One region of the Piscibacillus salipiscarius genome, then DNA from elsewhere that is predicted to be linked to it. Evidence: riboswitches for the same ligand, from Rfam matches in the RefSeq annotation. Region 1 holds a riboswitch; the other holds the start of a gene.
The links. A riboswitch is a leader RNA that binds a small molecule or an ion and turns the genes downstream of it on or off. The one in region 1 is predicted to bind cobalamin.
Positions count from the first base shown of each region.

Region 2: it holds a riboswitch for cobalamin, as region 1 does, so the genes downstream of both, ACFSW4_RS03855 (ABC transporter substrate-binding protein) here and ACFSW4_RS04635 (ribonucleoside-diphosphate reductase subunit alpha) in region 1, are expected to answer to the same signal.

Region 1 covers NZ_JBHUMZ010000014.1:2,164-10,159, forward strand. The annotation lists gene ACFSW4_RS04620 (ABC transporter substrate-binding protein) at 1-1,027, shown strand, start outside; gene ACFSW4_RS04625 (carbohydrate ABC transporter permease) at 1,107-2,000, shown strand; gene ACFSW4_RS04630 (carbohydrate ABC transporter permease) at 2,013-2,855, shown strand; cobalamin riboswitch at 2,952-3,146, shown strand; gene ACFSW4_RS04635 (ribonucleoside-diphosphate reductase subunit alpha) at 3,280-5,550, shown strand; gene ACFSW4_RS04640 (ribonucleotide-diphosphate reductase subunit beta) at 5,563-6,603, shown strand; tRNA gene ACFSW4_RS04645 (tRNA-Leu) at 6,706-6,787, shown strand; gene ACFSW4_RS04650 (ABC transporter ATP-binding protein) at 6,938-7,678, shown strand; gene ACFSW4_RS04655 (ABC transporter permease) at 7,675-7,996, shown strand, end outside.
Region 2 covers NZ_JBHUMZ010000011.1:187,929-195,924, forward strand. The annotation lists gene ACFSW4_RS03805 (class I SAM-dependent methyltransferase) at 1-36, shown strand, start outside; gene ACFSW4_RS03810 (SurA N-terminal domain-containing protein) at 68-838, opposite strand; gene ACFSW4_RS03815 (cold shock domain-containing protein) at 1,100-1,297, shown strand; gene ACFSW4_RS03820 (GNAT family N-acetyltransferase) at 1,382-1,849, shown strand; gene ACFSW4_RS03825 (GNAT family N-acetyltransferase) at 1,889-2,767, shown strand; gene ACFSW4_RS03830 (organic hydroperoxide resistance protein) at 2,831-3,250, shown strand; gene ACFSW4_RS03835 (3D domain-containing protein) at 3,347-3,922, opposite strand; gene ACFSW4_RS03840 (NADPH-dependent FMN reductase) at 4,244-4,801, shown strand; gene ACFSW4_RS03845 (enoyl-CoA hydratase) at 4,822-5,592, opposite strand; gene ACFSW4_RS03850 (helix-turn-helix domain-containing protein) at 5,605-6,846, opposite strand; cobalamin riboswitch at 6,953-7,136, shown strand; gene ACFSW4_RS03855 (ABC transporter substrate-binding protein) at 7,263-7,996, shown strand, end outside.

The DNA of each region.
Region 1 (7,996 bases):
CATTGATGGTGCAGGTTCAAGTGAAACTCAAATGGTTGAAGATGATCAGTTAATGAATTTAACAGAGTGGGCTCAGGAGATTGAACTTGAGGATGGTTCCAAACTAGTAGACAACTTTATTGCTGAACCAGCTTCTTATGATGGTGAGCTTTACAGTTTACCTTTAGTATTCGATACTTGGGGTACTTGGTATGACATGGCTTGGTTCGATGAAGAAGGCTATGAAGTACCAAAAGACTTTGAATCGTTTATGAGCACAATGGGTAACATTAAAGAAAGTGAAGGAATTGCACCATTCGTAACAACTGGTCAATATCCATACTACTTTTTAAGAGGTATGTTATATCCAGCTATTTCGGCTTATGGTGGTAATGAATTACTCGCAAGTGCGATTAAAGGTGAAGAAGGCGCATGGTCAAGTGAAGAGATATTATCTATCATGCAAAACGTACAGAAAATGGCTGAAGAAGGCTATGTTGACCCAGGATTTGGTGCATTAAACCATACACAATCACAAATGAATTTCCTACTACATGATAATGCGTTTATTCCAGTTGGATTCTGGCTTCCGAATGAAATGTCAGGTGATACACCAGATGACTTCAAGTATGGTTTTATTCCATCACCAATGAACAAAGCAGGAGAGCCAATGGCCATTGTTCCTGACTTACGTCCATTAGCGATTGCTAAGGAAGCTGAGAACCCTGAAGCTGCTAAAGCTTTTGTAGACTTTGTCTTTACAAGAGAGTATGCGAAATCGTTCTCTGAGCACACAGGTGCGATTATGAACGTTTCAGGTGTGGATTTATCGCAAAGTGAAGAAGTGCCTGATTATTTAATCGAAGCTAACAAAATGATTAATGATCCTGAACAGGTACAGATTTATCATAAGCCGCACCCAATGAGTGCTGATTTAGAAACACCTATTAGTGACGCTCTAGTCTCACTCATGCTTGGTAATATTACCGCAGAAGAATTTGTTGAAGAAGCTGAGAAAGCGGCAGAAGAATATCGAAATGCACAATAACTAATATTAGTAGAATTATATATGGAATGCGGATCCTTTCTGCATTCCATATACTATTTAGGCGAAGAGAGTGATCACGATGGTACAAAATAAGAAACAAAAATATATATTTCTTGCCTTTTGTTTAATTCCTACGTTTATCATGTTTAGTATTTTTACACTTTATCCATTATTTAATGGTCTTTATTTTTCATTTTTCGAATGGTCAGGTGCATCCAACACCCGAGAATTTGTCGGTTTTGATAATTACAAAAAATTATTTACTGATGACATTATTCCTATGACCATTTGGCATGACTATTTTCTAGTTGTGACAAAAGTAATTGGAATTATGATAATAGCGTTATTTGTTGCGGTTGTTTTAACTCAGTTGAAGATTAAAGAAGCACCGTTCTATCGCGTGGTTTTCTTCTTTCCAAATATTATGTCAGTTGTCGTGATCGGGATTCTTTGGATGTTTATTTATAACCCAAGCTTAGGGCTTGTAAATACAGGTTTAGAGAAAATCGGCCTTGAAGAATGGGCTAAACCGTGGTTAGGAAGTGAAGATTGGGCACTGCCTAGTTTAGTATTACCATCTGTTTGGGCTGGGATTGGCCTATTCATGTTATTACTCATGGGCGGGATTGCCAACATATCGAAAAGCACCTACGAAGCAGCTCGTATTGACGGGGCAAATGAGTGGCAACAATTTTGGCATGTGACACTACCATTAATTTGGCCTCAAATTAAAATATCGATTCTATACATAGTGATTACCACGTTAAACGGTTCCTTTATCATTGTTCAAGTAATGACGGGCGGGGGACCTAATAACGCAACGCACGTTATGGGTTCTTATTTATATCAACAAGCTTTTAAACAATACAACTTTGGTTACGGGGCAACAATTGGGGTTATGATTCTAGTACTTTCATTAATCACCGTACTATTACTACAATTCTTGCTTCGTAGAGACAAAGTAGAGTACTAGGAGGGGGAGCATATGAAATTATCAATCGGAGAGAGAGTTGCCAGGTTCGGTATTAGAATACCATTATTGATTTGGACGTTAGCCGTGCTATACCCCATCTTTTGGATGTTCCTAGGCTCATTTAAAACAAACGCTGAGATCTATGCGAACCCTTGGGGATTTCCTGAAACGTTTAATTATCAAAATTTCATCACGGCGTGGACAGAATATAATATCGGAACGAGCGTACTCAATAGTTTAATCGTAACAGCATTAGGCGCGATTTTATGTTTAGTGTTAGCCATTCCAACAGCATATGCTATTGAGAGGGTTCGGTTTAAAGGGAGTAACTTCTTATTCACGCTTTATATTTCAGCTATGATGATCCCAATGGTGCTGGCTTGGATTCCATTATTTTTCTTACTTGCTCAATTGAATATGCTAGATAGTTTAATAGGCCTTGCGATCGTTTATGCGTTATCACAACTACCATTTACGATTTTCGTGCTAACAAGTTTTATCAGTACGATTCCAAAATCGCTAGAAGAGTCAGCGGCGATCGATGGTATGTCGCCATACGGCATTCTGTGGAAAATCGTCACGCCACTTACGACATCCGGGATTATTACCGTCACCATCATGAACACGATTCAGTTCTGGAACGAATACTTTATGGCGCTTATTTTCCTGCAGACAGAAACCAACTATACACTAGCACTAGCCATTGACTACATTAGTAATGAAGCGCAGTACACCAATGCTTGGGGAACGTTATTCGCAAGCCTAGCGATTGCGATCATTCCAGTCATTATTCTGTATGCGATTTTCCAAAGACGCATCACAAAAGGCATGACAGAAGGTGCAATCAAAGGTTAAATGAAAAATAATTTAAACCCTCTTGTGTTATGAGATTAAATCATCTATAATGCAAATTAACACAATATATTGTATTTGTGTTAATCAAAAATCTATATATAGTATTCTTGTTAAGGTGCTATTTGCTTAAAAGGGAATCTGGTGTAACTCCAGAACTGCCCCCGCAACTGTAAGCGCGGACGAAATGAATGACCACTTTGCAGGATCACTCAATAGTTGGGTGCCTGTAAGGGAAGGTTCAGAGTAGGCTGATGCGCAAGTCAGGAGACCTGCCTTAATGAGAAAAAGTTTCACACTCTTCGGGGATTGAGAGAATGAAACGATATACGCTAGCTTTACCTGATTTATATTCAGTATAGCTATACATATCGTTTTGTTCGCTTCTCCCCGCGGGAAGCGAATTTTTTATTTTGGAGGGAAAAAGATGCAGGTTATATCTAAAACAGTTCTACAAACGGAAGAGGGTACTGAGGAGTTCAATGGACAACATTTAAAAAACTACTTAGCATCGATCTTAAACCAGTTCGGTCATCTAGAATCTAATTCCTTTACGGAAAAAATCATTCAGGCCGTCACATCTAAAGAAACAATCACAAAAGAACAGATGACCAATGAAATTCTATTAAGAGGCCTTGAGAACATTAGTCCTGACGAGCCGGACTGGACATATGTCTGCGCACGCGTGTACTTAGATCAGCTATATCAAAAGGCAGCGGGTAATCGAGGTTACTCAAAGGCAGAGCCATATGGCAGCTTTTATGAGCTTACGAAGCACTTATCAAAGATCAACATCTATAGTGATCAGTTATTGACTCACTATGACGAAGAGGAATTTAAAGAGCTTGAAACTGTGATAGAGCCTGAACGTGATCGACTATTTACTTACATCGGGATCAGGACGCTTGCCGATCGATACTTGGCAAAAGATCACGAAGGTCGCGTGTTCGAACTACCACAAGAACGTTTTATGACGATTGCAATGACACTTATGATACATGAACCGAAAGATAAGAGATTGCAGCTCATTAAAGAAGCGTACTGGGCGATGAGCAACTTATATATGACCGTTGCGACTCCAACCCTGTCTAATGCAGGAAAAGCTCATGGGCAGCTGTCTAGTTGTTTTATAGATACGGTCGATGATAGTTTGCAAGGAATCTATGATTCGAATACGGATATTGCGAATTTATCTAAAAATGGCGGCGGAATCGGTGTCTATTTAGGTAAAATTCGCTCGCATGGAAGTTCAATCAAAGGATTTAAAGGTGTGTCGAGCGGCGTGATGCCGTGGATGAAGCAGCTGAATAATACAGCAGTTAGTGTTGATCAGCTTGGCCAAAGACAAGGAGCCATTGCCGTTTACTTAGACGTTTGGCATAAGGATATACACAAATTCTTAGACGCTAAGCTAAATAACGGGGATGAACGCCAGCGTACACACGATTTGTTTACAGGCGTATGCATCCCAGATCTCTTTATGGAAAAAGTCGAAGCGAGAGAAAGCTGGTATCTATTTGATCCACACGAAGTTAGAAGCGTGATGGGCTATAGTTTAGAAGACTTTTATGATGAGGAAGATGGAGAAGTTTCGTTTAGAGACAAATACGAAGAATGTGTGAGGCAACCTGATTTATCCAAAGAAGAAGTTCCGGCCATTGAGATTATGAAGCGGGTTATGATTAGTCAGCTTGAGACAGGGACTCCCTTTATGTTTTACCGTGATGAGGTCAACCGAAAGAACCCGAACAGTCACAAAGGCATGATCTATTCATCGAATCTATGCACCGAAATCACGCAAAACCAAAGTCCGACCACGGTTGAAGAACAGAAAACAAAGGACGGCAAAATTGTCGTAACTAAATCGCCTGGTGACTTTGTCGTCTGTAATCTATCAAGCATTAATCTTGGCCGGGCTGCGTCAGAAGATGTGTTAGAAAGGCTCATTCCGATTCAGATTAGAATGCTAGATAATGTGATAGATTTAAACACAATTCCAGTCTTGCAGGCGCAAATTACGAACCAAAACTATCGTGCTGTTGGACTCGGTACGTTTGGGTATCACCATTTGCTTGCGCTTAAAGGCATTCGCTGGGAGTCAGAAGAAGCGGTGAAATTTGCGGACGAGCTATATGAACGAATTGCTTATTTAACGATTAAGGCAAGCCATGAACTTGCCAAAGAAAAGGGAGCCTATCCTTATTTTGAGGGGTCGGAATGGGAGAGTGGCCATTATTTTGAAAAACGTGGCTACCATTCTTCTGAGTGGCAAGAACTAATGCAAGATGTCCAAAAACACGGCATTCGGAATGGCTACTTATTGGCGGTTGCGCCGAACTCGAGTACAAGCCTAATTGCAGGAAGTACCGCAAGTATCGATCCGATTTTTAAAAAATTCTACTCAGAAGAAAAGAAAGATTATAAGATTCCGGTCACGGCACCCGATTTAAGCGCGAAAACATTTTGGTTATATAAATCAGCCTATGACATGGACCACAGCTGGACGATTAAACAAAACGAAGCACGCCAGAAGCATATTGATCAGTCGATATCGTTTAACTTTTACGTCAAAAATCATATTAAAGCTAAAGAATTACTAGCGATGCATCTGTCAGCCTGGAAAGCCAAATTCAAAACGACCTATTACACAAGATCAACGTCATCAGAAATCGAAGACTGCGAAAGCTGCGCATCGTAAGGAGGAATTATTATGACTGAAACGATACAAAAACGACGTTTATATGACTATCAAGCACCGAATGCATCAACAGGGATCATTAATGGAGAAAGCTCCAATGTGCTTAACTGGGATGATGTCAGATTTAGCTGGGCATACCCGATGTATAAAAATATGCTCGCCAACTTCTGGACACCATTTGAAATTAATATGTCTAATGACCGTAAGCAGTGGCCAGAATTAACTAACGACGAACAAGAAACATTTAAGAAAATCATCGGGCTACTAGCATTCCTAGATTCGATTCAAACGGACTATTCAGCTAAAGTAGCGGATTACTTAACGGATTCGAGCTTGTCAGCCTTGATGCAAGTCCTGTCGTTCCAAGAAGTGGTTCATAATCAGTCGTATTCCTATGTCCTATCGTCATTAGTCGATAAAGATGAACAAGACCGCATCTTTGAATACTGGAAACATGATGAAGTGCTGCTGGAACGAAATCAGTTTATCGCAGAGGGCTATGACCGATTTGTAGAGGTACAAACGCCTCAAGCATTCATTGAATCCGTCGTCTATGATGTCGTGTTAGAAGGCTTATTCTTCTATGCTGGCTTTGCGTTCTTTTATAACCTTGCCCGAAACCAGAAGATGGTCTCAACGAGCACGATGATTAATTACATTAACCGTGATGAGCTTATTCACGTGAATTTGTTTGCGCATATTTTTAAAGAAACTTTGAATGAGAACCCAGGATTAAATACAGAAGAGAATAAACAGTTTGTGACGGATACCTTTAAAAAGGCTGTTGATCTTGAAGTCAAATGGGGTCAGCATATTATTGGGAACAAAATTGATGGCATTAACATGGATGAACTAGAGGAGTACATTAAGTATACAGCGAATAAACGATGTAAGCTATTAGGCGTCAATGCACCTTACCCTCATATTACGGAGAATCCAATGAAGTGGATCAAGGCTTATAAAGAAGTGGACGAAGGCAAGTCAGACTTCTTCGAGCAAAAATCCCGTCAATATACGAAGGTATCTGACACCAATGGATTTGATGAATTATAAACAGCAAGAAGGCAGGGTGGAACTGCCTTCTTCGCTAATTTTAGAGATTGACTAAACAAACTAAATCATGTTATATTTATTCTTGTCGTAAATATTTCACATGCCGGTGTGGCGGAATTGGCAGACGCGCACGACTCAAAATCGTGTTCCTCACGGAGTGTCGGTTCGAACCCGACCACCGGTACTATAACTTTTTTGTAGAACAAATTTAAAAGACACTTTAAACACCCATGAGCATTATTACATTAATGTTTATGGGTGTTTTTGTATGTGTAGTCATGAGAAATAATGATGTTTGAATTGAAAGTCAATATAGGTGAAAGGATTGGTAGTCTTGTCTAAAGTAATAATTCACGCCAATGAATTGACGAAAAGATATGGGAGTCATATAGCTGTAAATCATATAAATTTAGAAGTATATGAAGGTGAAGTATTTGGTATTATTGGTCCGAATGGGGCAGGTAAAACAACATTCATCGAGATGATTACTGCATTTAGAAAACCGGATAATGGAAGTGCACAAGTAATCGGTCTAGACTCACAAAACGACTTTTATCAACTACGGGAAAAAATTGGTGTGCAGCTCCAGCAAGCAAGTCTATATGAAAAACTCAAGGTAAAAGAGGTACTGAAACTTTTTGCTTCTTACTACAAGAAGAATCGCCCTATAGAAGAGTTGGTTTCTATGTTGAGATTGGAAGGGTACTTGAATAAATATATTAAGCACTTATCTGGTGGTTGGAAACAACGTGTATCTTTTGCTTTGGCTCTAATTAATGATCCCGACATCGTAGTATTAGATGAACCCACCACGGGACTTGACCCCGAAATAAGACGAGATATATGGAGTATCATTCAGAAGCTAAAGTCAGAAGGAAAAACTATTATTTTAACGACTAATTATATGGAAGAAGCACAATCCCTCTGCGACAGAATAGGTGTATTAAAAAAAGGAAAAATGGTAGCCTGTGGAACAAAGCAAGAACTGGAAAAACTGCTTCCAAGTAAACAAGGAAATCTTGAAGATGTATACATGAACTTGACTGGAGTGATGAGGGAGGAGACTCGTGCATGAGTAAAATGATAACGAACCATATGATTGCAGACTTAAAGTTATTTTTGAGGGATCCTATGGCTCTGGGCTTTACGTTCGTATTACCTGCAGTTTTGTTTATTATCTTTGGAAATATATTTGGAAATGAATCATATGGTGGAGTGGAATATTTCGATTTATACATATCTGCTATGATAGCAATCATGATTTTAAATATCGGGTTGTTTACTATTGGCCTTCAACTAGTGATTGATCGGGAAAAAGGTGTTTTAAGGCGGCTAAAAGGTACTCCATTACGTCCGTGGGTTATGTTTTTAAGTATCCTAATGAAAGCAATTA
Region 2 (7,996 bases), on a different contig from region 1:
CTAACGTTTATGACAGTTTTTATGTTAACAAAATAGCTACCGCAATTTTGCGGTAGCTAAGTTAACATTAAATTAAGATTTCAACTTCAGCTTTTTCACGAAGCTGTTTTAAGTGTTCCATTTCTTTTTCACTAGACTTTTGATTTTTAACTTGTTGTTTTAACTGGTCTTTCATATCTTCTAGGCTTTTATCAACTTTTTGTCCTTGTTGCTCCATAGCCTTTTTATAACTGTCATAAGCCTTCTGTAGGTCTTTATCAGTTACTTTAGGCTCTTCAACATTTTGTTCAAGGTACTTCGTTGTAATTAAGTTCTGACGAATATTTTCTTTAACTTCTTTTTCAGAAGTGTCATTTTCTTTTAGAATTTCTTCTTCGCTCTCTAAATCAGTTGCTTCTTTAACTTGATCGATTTGTTTCTTATATTCTTCTTGAATTTTATCTTCACTAGGTTTAATGCCTTGTTCTTTTGCTGCTTGTTTTACTAGTTCAATGCTAATTAAATTATCTAAAGCTTGTTTTTGAATTTGATCAGCCATTTTCGATGGGTCTTGTCCCATTTGTTGGTATCGTTGTTCAAAGAAACTAACGCTTGATTTAAGGTCAGCTCCTAGTAGTTCAGTGCCATTAACTTTAGCAACTACTTGATCGTCTTCTATATCTTTTGTAGCAGTCGTATCTTCATTACCTTCTTTATTATTTTCTTGGTTATTCTCTTCACCATTTTGTTCTTCTTGATTGGTTTCTTCTGAATTATTTTCTCCTTCGCTGTCGCCTCCGCAGGCAGCTAAGAAAGCCGTTAACATCACGAATAAAATCGCTGTTAAGAACTTCTTCATTCAATAACACTTCCTTTTGTAAATAAATATTAGGTTTCGAGTATGAATTGTAGCATACTGTCAGACCATGATACAAGTTATAGTAAACATGTAAAGAAAATGTAATGTGTGTCGAATCACTTGCTTTTTCTGAACAAAAAGAGTAAAGTATAAATTGAACGAAGTAATTGGGATCGATGTTTACTGAATGACCTCTTTAAGGAAGTCAAAGTAACAAGATTCAATTGTTTTGTCGTAATACTTTTAAGGAGGTCATTTTAAATGACAGGTACAGTAAAATGGTTTAACGCAGAAAAAGGTTTTGGATTTATCGAGCGTCCAGACGGAGATGACGTATTCGTACACTTCTCAGCAATTCAAGCAGACGGTTTCAAAACTTTAGCTGAAGGTCAAAACGTTGAGTTCGAAATCGTTGAAGGCGATCGTGGACCACAAGCAGCTAACGTTGTTGCTAAATAATATACGTTAACAAACTGACTTTAAACGCGCGTAAATATTCATTTACGTGCGTTTTTCTATATTTACATATAAAGAGGTGACACCATGAACTGGGAAAATAAGTCATTCAGTGAACTAACAAACGATGAATTGTATCATATTCTAAAACTTCGAGTAGATGTATTTGTCGTTGAACAGAATTGTCCATATCCAGAAATAGATGGATATGACCAAGAATCACGACATCTGTACTTGATTAATGAGGGACAAATTTTGGCCTATTGTCGCATCATCCCACCAAATGTAAAATTTGAAGAAGCTTCAATTGGACGTGTCATTACTCATGACAGTACGAGAAGAACTGGAATTGGAACAGAATTAATTAATCGAGCCCTAGAATATATTAGTCAAACGTATAGTGACTCAAATGTCAAAATCGAAGCGCAAGCTCATTTACAACAATTTTACGGTAACTGCGGATTTCAAACCATTTCTGATGAGTTTTTAGAAGATGGCATCCCTCATGTTGAAATGATTTTTTTAGGAAAAACAGCAGAAAAGCAGGATTTATAAATGCTTTTGTTTAAAGTAACACAATAGGATGTGATCATAATGACCCAAATTAAATTTAAAAAAGTTTCGGATTGTTCGTTAAGTGAAGTGGTTTCTGTCTGGAATCGTGGATTTGAAGGTTACTCAGTCGATGTTACCATGGATACACAAACGTTTTTAAGGCGTATGGTGACAGAGGATTTAGTCGCCGAGGCATCGATTATAGCATTAGATGCTGACTCACCCGTAGCGATTGTAATGAATGGTTTTAGGAAGCATGATGACAAAGTTTATGCATGGAACGGTGGTACAGGTATCCTTCCAGAGTTTAGAGGGACGGGGCTGAGTCATACGCTTATAGAAGAAGTACAAGCGGTATATCACGAACAAGGTGTTAACGTCGCTAATCTTGAAGCCATAACGACAAATGAAAGAGCCATTAATCTATATGAAAAACATGGTTATGAGTTAATAGAACGTTTGGGTTTTTATGCAGGGCCTCAAGAGAATCAAGATATCACGGTTATTCATGATTACGAATTAGAATGTGTTAGAGTTCCAAGAGAAAAGATACGATCACTTTCATTTTTTCAGCAAGACATGCCTTGGCAGAATCAGATGGAGAGTTTAAAGGAAGGAATCGGTTATATTTTATATGACAGGGAACGACCAATTGGGTATGCTATGACAAAGGAACGGTATGATGTTTACGGCAATGTGGAGTCAGTTCAGCTGTATCAAGTTGGAATTGAACCCATTTTAGAATATGATTTACTCTTAATGTTAACGTTTTTACATAAAATTTTTAAGTTGGATCGCGATGGTGTTAAACGCCATGTTATTAATTATCCAAATCGAGATACAGTTCTTTTAAATGCTTTAAATGAACTGGGCTTTAATAAGACTATCGAACAAGTTCATATGCAAAAGATTTTATAGTTGATGAATGAGAATGGTAATTTTAGGGTATGAAGTAACTAGAACATAAAATGAAGGAGTGGTATTTTGAGTACACTATTTACATCTAAAGCAACAGCTAAAGGTGGTCGTGGTGGTCACGTTAAATCAGACGATGGCATCATTGATTTAAATGTCGTTATGCCAACAGAGAATACAGATGAAACAGGGACAAATCCTGAACAATTATTTGCTGCTACTTATTCAACTTGCTTCGATGGTGCGTTAAACTTAGTTGCCAAGAATAATGATAAAGATATTGATTCTACAACGACTGCTGAAGTAAGTTTTATGAAAGATTCTTCAGATGGAGGCTTTAAGATCTCAGTTAAGCTTATTTCTGAAATGAGCGGTGTTTCCCAAGAAGAAGCTGACGAATTAATGAAAGAAGCACACCAAGTTTGCCCTTATTCAAAAGCGACTAGAGGCAATGTGGATGTTGATTTAGAAGCAAAAGCTAAATAGTTATTATAGTAAAACCGAGGGGGTGCCCTCGGTTTTTTTACTTTATAGTGGTTTATAAAATAACAAGCCTCTGCATTCTCAGCAGAGGCTTGTTTATTAATCTAAAATTCTAATTCGAATTTGTTTGACGCCATATCTCAAAGCATCTGCTTCTTTTGGCATGAAGATATCTATTTCATTACCGTTAATGGCACTTCCGATGTCAGCAGCAATTGCTGTTCCATATCCCTCAACCCATACGCGAGAACCTAACGGAATCACATCTGGGTCTACGGCGATCACTTTTTGATCAGGGTTTGCCCTTAAGTCTACGCCAGTATAGGTTGTACCGCTACACCCGTCACAGTATGCAGTGTAGGCAGTTGCTTTGACGTACATTTGTTTACCGTTCTGGCTTTCTTTACTAACTTGTTGTATGTCTTGATTGTTTTGTTTTTCTTGTGTTTGCTGAGCTTTCTCTTTTTTGGGCTCAGGCTTTATTAATTTTATCTCATCTTTTTTAGCCAATTGGTGATTGGCTTTTGAAAAGAATTGTACATGATGTTCTTGTGCTCCAGTGTTATTATCTAATGTTGTCGGTTGTATCTTAGCTGCGCTTAATGGAGTACTCAACATCATTAGTGCACCAAACGTTAATAAAAACGCGAAGGCACTAACTAGTCGTATACTCATAAAAAAACCTCCATTTATTATGTCAATATGACAAAAGTCTATATTTACTTTCTCGTCCCCAAAAATGGCCCTATAGGAACACTCTTCCTTTAGACCATTGCCAAGTATAACAACTTAGAATGCTAAGTCAATTACAATGCTTGTACAAGAATGTAACATTGTGATGACAAAGTACCACTATGAAGTGTGACAATAGACTTAGATAAGTTATATGAGTTGACGTTTAGTAGTTATTTGGTTTTATACTTTTATTACAAACACAGTAAAACTTAACTTTAATATAAATAGGACAGATATAATGGTTAGGAAGGGGAAGTCACCTTGAAGATTCTACTGATTAATGGCACAGTTGCGGGAGAGAAGACAAAGCATTTATTAAAAGAAGCAGAAAAGCATCTAACAAAGAGAATCACTTCGCACCAAATAGAGACACTTTATTTAGAAGATTTCAAAATGGAATTTGCCGATGGTCGACCTAAAGATGATTATAACGAGGATACAAAGAAGCTAATCGATATGGTTGAACATGCAGACGGTTATATTATAGCAACGCCTGTTTTTCAAGGGTCGATTCCTGGAGCATTAAAAAATATGTTTGATTTAGTATCACCAAAATGTATGCGTTATAAGCCGGTTGCACTAATGGGGAACGGTGGAACGTTTCAACACCATTTAGTTATTGAAAATCAGCTTAAACCTATATTAGATTATTTTCGCTGTTTAACAACGCCGAATTATGTTTATACCCACTCTGCTCATTTTTCAGAAACAAAAGAATTAGTAGATGAAGATGTAAAAAAGCGTATTAAGGACTTAAGCGAAGTATTTGTTAAATACCTAGACTTAAGCCAAGACATAAAAAAATCGACTGACCTCTAGTAAAGTCAGTCGATTTTTACTTATTCCCCTATAAATTGTGGTTCGCGTTTATTTAGAAACGCGTCAATACCTTCTTTGTGATCATGTGTTTGTCGCATTTTTGCTTGTCCTTGAGTCTCTTGGTTAAGCACTTCCTCAAGTTGTGGAAGCTGCTTATTATTAATAATTAACTTAGTCGTGATCATGGATTGTAATGGTGATTGCTGTAGCTTATTTAAATAGTGACTTAAGGCTAAGTCAAGTTGATCTGCTGTGAAATCGACTAGGCCGATTGACTGCGCTTCCTTAGCTGTCATCATTTTACCTTCCCAAATGGTCTGTTTAGCTTTAACAGCCCCTAGCCTTTGTTCCATAAAGAAGTGACCTCCCCCATCAGGAATGAGGCCGATTCCAATAAAGTTCATTGCTACTTTAGCATCTTCTTTAGCAATCACATAGTCAGCAGCTAATGCAACACTTAAACCTAAGCCAGCAGCTGCTCCGTTTAAAGCCGAAATCGTAACTTTTGGCATTGAATAAACGGTAATCACAATATTTTTTATAATACCCATTACTTTTTGAAAGCCTTCAGGATCTGATTCTTGCAGCATGGTTTTCATATCGCCGCCTGCAGAGAAAGCCTTCCCTTCGCCGGTTAACACTAAAATTTTTGAGTCATCTTTTTTAATTTTTTGAAGCTCGTCATTTAACTCTGTTAGTAATTCGACATCCATTGCATTTAATTGATCAGGACGATTAAGTTTAATTGTTGTTATAGGGCCTTCTTTAAGAATATTAATTGTTTTATTCATATACTCACCTCATTATATTTTGATTTCATTAAGTTGTTTGTAATAGTCAATAGCTTTTTCATAATCTTGTTTTTCGGTAAATATTTCTGCCAGTAAATGAAGCAGTTCTTTCATAAGGCCAGTCTCACCAATTGTTTGATAATGTGGGAGAATCACTTTTTCGCATCTTTCAATGAACTTCTCGTTATGAGTTTCATCTGATAACTGATGCCTTAGAATATAATAACGATGGCGGACCTTCGTTAAATTGGTGCCTTGAAGTAAATCTTCTCCCTTTGTTAAATATTCTCTAGCTAAATCTGATTTTCCTTGTTCGTAGTATACTTTTGCAATAATTAAGTTGGAATGAACAATGTCATAAAGGTGAGAATGATGCTCTAGTGCTTCATGAAGTAGCTTTAAGGCGTGTTCAAAATTGCCTCTTCGGTAGTAAAGAATTGCTAAATTGTGAGTGGCTCTCGACCTAACTTTTGGTGAATCACCCATTGGTTTTGACTTAAGCACTTGGTTGAAGTAAGTCTCTGAAATGTCATAAGCACCTAAGTTTAAATAGTTAATACCTAGTAAGTGGTAACAATCTGTCACCTTACGATATTTTAAGTCATTCGCATACTGCTCAAGAGCAATTCCGACGTAATAATTCGAATAAATAGGCTTCTGCATACCCATATATGATAATGCGAGCAGGTAATAAATTTCTGGATCTTTAAGGTTAAAATCTTCTAAGATCTCAACTGCTTTGTGAAAATATTCATTCGCTCTTTTAGAATTTAAATGGCAGTTATAATAAAAGCCTACGATTTTATAAAAATAAAATAGCTTCTTGCCTTCAAAGTGATTTTCTAATCTAAGCAACTCTTGAAAGTTCAAGTTATATTTTTCAGTTGGATTAACGGTAATTAGGTAATAAAAGTGAATGAGCTCGAAATAGTTCTGAACATATGGTTCGTGAAAAGGTGTTAATACTTCTTCAAGTTCATCTGAAAAGTCCTTTGCTTTATCTAATTTCTGTTCAGTAATATTTTGATAAAGTAAATCAATCTGTTCATGAATTTTCTTTTCATCATAAGATGTAATCTTCTCATAGTCCATGTCTAGACGTTCAAAGATTAATTGGATAGTATCGGTCTTAGGCTCAATGGCTCCACTTTCTATTTTACTGAGATACGAAATTGAACATACTCCACTGGCAAGATCTTTTTGAGTCAGTCCATGTTTCGTACGATAAAACTGTATGATGGCCCCGATATCCATTATAATCACCCGTTTCTATGTATCTAGATTGATTCTACCATAAATAATAAAGTTTTATAGAATTGACTTCATAAAAGAATAAGATTAAGATAGATATATCAAATTGAATAAATTGGAACAAGTTGGTGTAAACAGTTTATGTTTACTTAAAAGGGAAGTTCGGTTAGAATCCGACGCGGTCCCGCCACTGTGTATGGGAAGCGACTAATTAACCACTGTCCATAAAGGATGGGAAGGGATTAGAAGCTATGACCCTAAGCCAGGAGACCTGCCCACTTGTTTTAGCTCGTTTTCCTTCGGGTTTAAAGGAACGGCTATGATAGATGTTCTAATCGTAGTTTTGTGGCATCATGCCCTCGTTTTCCAAAGATTCGTTGGAAAGCGGGGGTATTTTTAATTTAGAAAGGGAGATTTAGATGCAGAACAAGATATGGCTATGGTTAGTAACATTGGTTTTAGTTGTCGGGTTAACAGCTTGCCAAGGAGAAGAAAGTAACAATAATGAGAGTACGAATGAAAAAGACCAAGCAACAGAACAAGAGAATAGTGAAGAGTCTTCAAGTACGGGGTTTGAAAGTGTTACCTTAACGGATAAATCAGGAACAGATGTAACCATTGACGAAAAACCTGAAAAGATTGTATCGGTTATTCCGAGTGCAACTGAGATTGTATTTTCAGTTGGAGCTGGTAATGAGGTAGTCGGTGTGTCACAATGGGCTAATTATCCTGAAGAGGTTCAAGATATTGAAAAAGTAGGCGATCAACAGCTTAATATTGAAAAAATTGTTTCTTTAGAACCTGATTTAGTGGTGGCTGATGTTAATAATGCTGATGACATCGATGCTATGCGCAACGCAGGACTTAAAGTGTTAGTGCTAGGTTCACAAAATTTAGATGAAGTGTATAAAGATATACAACTAGTTGGGCAGGCAACAGGTCATACAGATCAAGCTGATGAAATTATTTCAAATATGAAGCAAGATGTAGAAGACGTTCAAAATGCAGTTAACGGGTTAAGTGAAGATGAGAAGAAGCGTGTATGGGTTGAAGTTGGCCCTGAATTATTCTCAGGTGGCGAAGGTTCCTTTATTAATGAATTAATTAATTTAGCTGGTGGTAGAAATATCATTTCAGATCAAGAAGGATGGCC